Regions from separate parts of the Enterobacter sp. ECC_219_Taxon_10 genome, predicted to be linked through region 1. Evidence: predicted binding sites of a transcription regulator. Region 1 holds the regulator's gene; each other region holds the start of a gene.

The links. The regulator Fur, encoded in region 1, represses iron uptake genes when iron is present. The targets are predictions, from matches to a motif close to ATAATAATGAGAACNACTATCAA.
Region 2: a site for Fur is predicted at 1,310-1,332, ahead of exbB (tol-pal system-associated acyl-CoA thioesterase). Genes of this name have one in related genera too.
Region 3: a site for Fur is predicted at 867-889, ahead of sufA (Fe-S cluster assembly scaffold SufA). Genes of this name have one in related genera too.

The regions. Positions count from the first base shown of each region.
Region 1 covers NZ_CM178005.1:1,419,117-1,421,386, reverse strand. Annotated here, with positions in the region: gene fldA (flavodoxin FldA) at 137-667, shown strand; gene fur (ferric iron uptake transcriptional regulator) at 958-1,404, shown strand; gene chiQ (ChiQ/YbfN family lipoprotein) at 1,497-1,823, opposite strand; gene chiP (chitoporin ChiP) at 1,871-2,270, opposite strand, start outside.
Region 2 covers NZ_CM178005.1:4,108,546-4,110,815, forward strand. Annotated here, with positions in the region: gene AC4ICF_RS19475 (cytoplasmic protein) at 1-44, shown strand, start outside; gene exbD (TonB system transport protein ExbD) at 87-512, opposite strand; gene exbB (tol-pal system-associated acyl-CoA thioesterase) at 517-1,248, opposite strand; gene metC (cystathionine beta-lyase) at 1,500-2,270, shown strand, end outside.
Region 3 covers NZ_CM178005.1:2,076,200-2,078,469, reverse strand. Annotated here, with positions in the region: gene sufB (Fe-S cluster assembly protein SufB) at 1-450, opposite strand, end outside; gene sufA (Fe-S cluster assembly scaffold SufA) at 459-827, opposite strand; gene AC4ICF_RS09930 (MerR family transcriptional regulator) at 1,138-1,869, opposite strand; gene AC4ICF_RS09925 (diguanylate phosphodiesterase) at 2,058-2,270, opposite strand, start outside.

The DNA of each region.
Region 1 (2,270 bases):
CGCCCTTTTCATGTAGCACAGAGTGCAGTCCTGCGCGATAGCGGTTTCCGCAGGGTTGCCAGTTCTGCTATTATTGCCCTTATCCGTGGCCGAATTGCGCCACCATACCATTAAGTTTCAAGAGGTTATTTTACTCATGGCAATCATCGGCATTTTCTTCGGCAGTGATACCGGCAATACCGAAAATATCGCAAAAAACATTCAGAAACAGCTCGGTAAAGACGTTGCTGATGTGCATGACATCGCCAAGAGCAGCAAAGAAGATCTCGAGGGCTATGACATTCTGCTGCTGGGTATTCCAACCTGGTACTACGGTGAAGCCCAGTGCGACTGGGACGATTTCTTCCCGACGCTGGAAGAGGTGGACTTCAACGGGAAGCTGGTCGCACTGTTTGGCTGTGGCGATCAGGAAGACTATGCCGAGTACTTCTGTGACGCGCTGGGGACGATTCGCGACATCATTGAGCCGAATGGCGCGGTTATTGTTGGTCACTGGCCGACTGCCGGTTACCACTTCGAAGCCTCTAAAGGCTTGGCCGATGACGATCATTTTGTCGGTCTGGCCATTGACGAAGACCGTCAGCCTGAGCTTACGGCAGAGCGTGTAGAGAAGTGGGTTAAGCAGATCCGTGAAGAACTCCACCTGGACGATATTCTCAACGCCTGATTTTTTCTACGGCGCAACGCAGGTTGCGCCCGTTTTCCAGGTAAAACCGATTAAATTAATTGCTACAAACTTTTAACTTTTTCGCCCAGACCTGTACAATGTCTCCCTGGCAAAATGTGGTTTCCATTGAGCAAGTTTGTTGGTGATACCACGTTTTTATAAGCATATTTTGCCTGAGACTTGCAGTTTTCATTTAGGCATGGCAGTTCTATAATGAGACGCATTAACCCAGGTGCATTTTCTGTCACTTCCTTCAGAAGTGAATCGTTTAGCAACAGGACAGATTCCGCATGACTGACAACAATACCGCATTAAAGAAGGCTGGCCTGAAAGTAACGCTTCCTCGATTAAAAATCCTCGAAGTGCTTCAGGGTCCAGACAATCACCATGTCAGTGCGGAAGACCTTTATAAACGTCTTATCGACATGGGTGAAGAGATTGGGCTGGCCACCGTTTATCGCGTGCTGAACCAGTTTGATGACGCGGGCATTGTTACCCGTCATAATTTCGAAGGCGGTAAATCTGTATTCGAACTGACCCAGCAGCATCACCACGATCACCTGATCTGCCTCGATTGCGGCAAGGTCATTGAATTTAGCGATGATTCCATCGAAGCGCGTCAGCGTGAAATCGCAGCTCGTCACGGCATTCGCCTGACCAACCACAGCCTGTACCTATACGGTCACTGCGCTGAAGGGGATTGCCGCGAGAATGAACACGCTCACGACACAAAATAAGTTAGCGTTCATACTCTGAGCCAGCCGCGAGGTTGGCTTTTTTTTGCGTCAAAAAAGCCCGGTAAGCAAAGTGCCACCGGGCGTAAAGCAACTTATTTATTGTTATTGCGTATCTCGTTCCAGATCTTATCGCAACGCTTCGCCACTTCCTGATCGTTACCGGTTTTACGCGCCTGAATACAGGCCTGATAATCCATCACCCGAACGTTCTCCTGCGTCGCGAACTGCTCATGCGCTTTCTCTTTCTTCAACACATTCAGCACGCTCCGACAGGCTTCGATTTTCTCCGGCGATCCTTCCGCGGTATTAATACAGGCGCTATACGCCTCCTTCAGACGGGAATCCTCTTTTGGCGCCTGAGTCTGAGCGCACGCCACCAGCCCTGATGCCAGCAACGCGACGATTACGATTTTTTTCATCATGTGCAGTCTCCAGACCGGCGGGACTCAGCCCGCCGGTGTGCTCATCAGAAGATGGTGAATGGGGCGATAACCATGAATTTGACGTCACGTTCATCCTGGAAGATGTTGCCGTAACCGCCCGCATAGCTTGGAATATCGGAGTGGTTGTCATACTGGGTGAAGTGCAGCTTGAACATCGTGCCTTTCGCGCGGCCATCCTGCAGGGTATAGATAGCATCCAGGCTGTAGGAGGACTCTTTCAGGCGATAGTTAGGATCGTAGTAGGCATCCGGCGTCGCCATGTCTGCTGGTTTTGCGTCCCAGGCGTATGCGTAAGAAGCCCCCACCGCCCAGCCAGGCAGGTTCCAGTTTTTCAGGTCATACATGGCGCCGAAGAAGACCGCTTTCTCGCCGTCGGCGTTGAAGTCGGAGCGGTTATCCCACCAGATATCCAGACGACCGTTG
Region 2 (2,270 bases), 2.2 Mb from region 1:
TTGCAACCTCCTCTACCGCACCGACGGACGACAAAAACGCATAAACCGACAGGCATAAAAAAAGCCGGCTTTCGCCAGCTTCTGTATCACTTCGAGGCCGCTTTCTCTTCCCCGACCAGCCCAATCTTCAGATAACCCGCCTGATGCAGCGTGTCCATTACCTTCATCATGGTTTCGTAGTCGACGGTTTTGTCCGCCCGGAAGAAGACGGTGGTGTCTTTCTTGCCGCCGGTAAGCCGATCCAGCGCCGGAATAACGGAAGCATCCGTTACCGGGTCGTTACCCAGGAACATGGATTTATCCGCTTTCACCGACAGATAGATAGGCTTTTCCGGACGCGGCTGCGGCTGGCTGGAGGAGGCAGGCAGATTCACCTTCACGTCGACCGTCGCCAGCGGCGCAGCCACCATGAAGATAATCAGCAGCACCAGCATGACGTCGATAAACGGCGTCACGTTGATTTCGTGCATTTCGCCGTTATCGTCCAGATTTTCGTTGAGACGCATCGCCATACTATTAACCTACGCGCAGTTTAGACGCCGCATGGACCGGCTTCACGGAGCTGGCATTCAGGTCGAGATCGCGGCTTTGCAGCAGCAGAACCTGGGCGGCAACGTCTCCGAGAGTCGCTTTGTAGCTGCCAATCATACGCGCGAAGATGTTGTAGATAACCACCGCAGGGATAGCGGCAACCAGACCGATTGCCGTCGCCAGCAGCGCTTCCGCGATACCCGGCGCAACCACCGCGAGGTTGGTGGTTTGGGTCTGCGCAATACCGATAAAGCTGTTCATGATGCCCCAGACCGTACCGAACAGACCAATGAACGGCGAAATCGCGCCGATGGTCGCCAGATAACCATTGCCGCGTCCCATGTGTCGACCAACGGCCGCAACACGACGCTCCAGACGGAAACCGGTACGCTCTTTAATGCCTTCGTTATCTTCACTGCCGGCGGAGAGTTCCAGCTCGTTCTGAGCTTCATTCACTAACAGGGTGGTCAGGCTTTTCGCGTGGAAGGATGAGGTCATCTCAGAAGCCTGATCCAGAGAGCGGGCTTCAGCCAGCTGCTGCTGTTCCCGCTTGAGGCGACGCTTCTGCGAAAGCAGCTCGGCGCTTTTGCTGAAGAAGATAGCCCAGGTGACAACGGACGCCAGAATCAGGCCGATCATCACAATCTTAACCACGATGTCAGCATGATGATACATGCCCCAAACGGAGAGATCCGTCTGCATCAAATTATTACCCACTCTGTATCTCCAGGACGCAAATCACAAAATCTGAACGTAATAATATCAAAAAGTCGTCGAATTGATAGTCGTTCTCATTAGTATTTACATGGTGCCTTAATTTTCGCTCACTTTCCTTGCGCTTACGCAGTAAAAATTTCTTATGCGCTTTTTTGCCAATATTTTCTGCTTATTCGATAAGCATGCGGGTGCAGTTTTTTACAATCGTGGTAGTCTGGACGTCCAGACGTATAAAAACAGGGTTTGCAAATATGACGAAGAAGCATCTTGATACCACGCTGGTACAGGCTGGACGCAGCAAAAAATATACTCAGGGTTCGGTTAACAGCGTGATTCAACGCGCCTCTTCCCTGGTGTTTGACACCGTTGAGGAGAAAAAAATCGCCACGCGCAACCGCGCGAAAGGCGGGTTGTTCTATGGTCGTCGCGGCACCCTAACCCACTTTTCTCTGCAGGAGGCGATGTGCGAGCTGGAAGGCGGCGTGGGCTGCGCGCTGTTCCCGTGCGGGGCGGCGGCGGTTGCTAACACCATTCTGGCGTTTGTGGAACAGGGCGACCATATCCTGATGACCAACACGGCCTATGAACCCAGCCAGGATTTCTGCACCAAAATCCTCAGCAAGCTCGGCGTAACGACCGGCTGGTTTGACCCGCTGATTGGTGAAGGCATTGCTGAACTTATCCAGCCAAACACGCGCATTGTGTTCCTGGAATCTCCCGGTTCTATCACCATGGAAGTGCACGACGTGCCGGCTATCGTTAAGGCCGTACGCAGCAAAGCGCCAGAGGCGATTATCATGATCGACAACACCTGGGCGGCGGGCGTGCTGTTTAAGGCGCTGGAATTCGACATTGATATCTCGATTCAGGCGGCAACGAAATACCTGATTGGCCACTCTGACGGGATGATTGGCACCGCGGTATCCAACGCGCGCTGCTGGGACCAGCTGCGTGAAAATGCCTACCTGATGGGCCAGATGGTGGATGCAGACACGGCATACATGACCAGCCGTGGTATCCGC
Region 3 (2,270 bases), 660 kb from region 1:
GACGGAGTCGAAAATGGCGTCCACCGCCACCTCTTTGCCCTCGCGAACCGGGACGCCAAGCTGATTAAAGGCCTCTTCCACTTCTTTACTCAGGAAGCTGTTCTCGGCACCGGTCTGCTGTACCGCGCCGGGCTGCGAAGCGCAGGTATCGTCACAGCTGCCGCAGGAGGGCGCGGAGTAGTAGCTGTAATCCTGATAGTTCAGTTTGTCGTAATGGGCTTTCAGCCAGTGCGGCTCTTCCATCTCCAGCCAGGCGCGGAAGGCGCTCAGGCGAAATTCGAGCATCCACTCGGGCTCGTTACGTTTGGCCGAGATGGCGCGCACGACATCTTCATTAATCCCTTTAGCCAGCTCGTCTGTCTGCAGCTGCGTGAAAAAACCCTCTTTATAGTTGAGGTGTCCGCCGCTCCAGGTGTTTACATCACTCGTTGCTTCAGTATTACGAGACATAGTACCGCCTATACCCCAAAGCTTTCGCCGCAGCCGCATTCGTTCTGGGCTTTCGGGTTATGAAATTTGAATAACTGGTTTAAACCTTCCCGTACGTAGTCCACCTCTGTACCGTCGATAAACGGCATAGCCTGTAGCGCGACGTACAGCTTTGCGCCATCGGTTTCAAACACCAGGTCATCTTTTTCCGGTGCGGTGACGGTATCCAGCACGTAGCCAAAGCCCGCGCAGCCGGTCTGCTTAACGCCTAAGCGTACGCCGAGGATCTCGGGCTTTTTCGCCACCAGCTCGTGGATATGCGCTGCCGCCGCAGGCGTGAGCGTTAAACCACGCCAGGCAAAATCGGCAGGATTGAAGGTTTCTGAATGCAGTTCCATAGGTCCACCTCATCTGATTAGCCATCAGGGCATAACACCATGTTAGTGATAACGATTATCACTTCAACCCTCTGTCAGCAGGGGCATTCGGCTAAACCGCCCTTTTTGTCTACTTTTATTAAGCATAGACCCTGTCAGGAGATGCGGGCGGGATGGATTTAATTGTTCAATACTTTGAAAATTAATGGATTATTGAACGAAGGAAACAGCGAAGAAAGGAAAAGTAAAATATGCATCGGAAATGCCTATTTTTGAGATAGCTTTTGTTCAGGAAGGGATCAAAACAAAAAAAGGCCCTCAAGGCCTCTGATTATGAGTGATGAAATGAAACGGTAAAACCCTGTTCACGCCAGTGATCGAGCTGTTCCTGCTGACGCGGTGTTGGCGCTTTTCCCGTCCAGACGAAGATTTTTTGCCCCGGGAAGAGCTCAGGACGCGGGGAATCAATCGGCTCGGCCAGAACATCAATGTGCCAGCCCTTGTGCGATAAGCGCGCGGCTTCCAGCCACAGGTGGGTCCGGTCATCGCATTCCCAGCCGATAAGCAACGCATCGTTACCCGCTTTCTTGCGCGACTCCGCCAGGCTTGCAATCGCGAATTCAATCAGAACACCGTCAAGCATGCTCGCCATGTGGCGTACGGTATTTTGATCCTGATTCATTCGCTGGCGGACGGGGGAAATGATGTTATCGATCAGCGCATCCATCGCGTGGTCGCGGCGAAATTCGCCGATTTTGGCACGCAGCTTTGCCGGGCTGGCGTAGCGCAGAACGGTCATCATCTCTTCCTGGAACGAGGCCCAGTTACCCTGGGTCAGAACTTCTTTGTTTTCCAGCAGGGCTTTGACTTTTCCGACCGAAACGCCGCTTTTCATCAGGCGCTTGATCTCTTCGATACGCAGGATATCTTCATCGTCGAACTGACGATGACCCCCTTCGCTGCGCTGCGGCTTCAACAATCCATAACGGCGCTGCCAGGCACGCAGCGTAACGGGGTTGATACCGCATCGTTCGGCTACTTCGCCGATACTGTAATAGGCCATTAACTCCCTCACGCTCAGAACTTCCATACCTAACTGCACCAACCTTATCAGATTGTACAAACCATTTGTATAACTAAGACCGTATTTTGCCCAGGTGAATGGGACATTCCACCACCCATCTGTTAATACATTGTTGTACAAAATTTGCCATTCGTACAGCCAGACCGACTCAATTGCGCCCGGCTTTATCAAAAGTCGAATTTTTTCTCTGGCCATGCAATGGCCGGAATACCGCCGTGCCGGGGGCTGGCAAAAAGATGTCCCTGGAACTGCGAAATCCCCGCAGACTCCAGCCACATCCACTCTTCCGCCTTCTCCACGCCGACCGCGCAGAACTGAATTTCCAGCGAAGAACAGCATTTGATAATCGCCTGAATAATAGCCTGACGCGGGCCACTTTT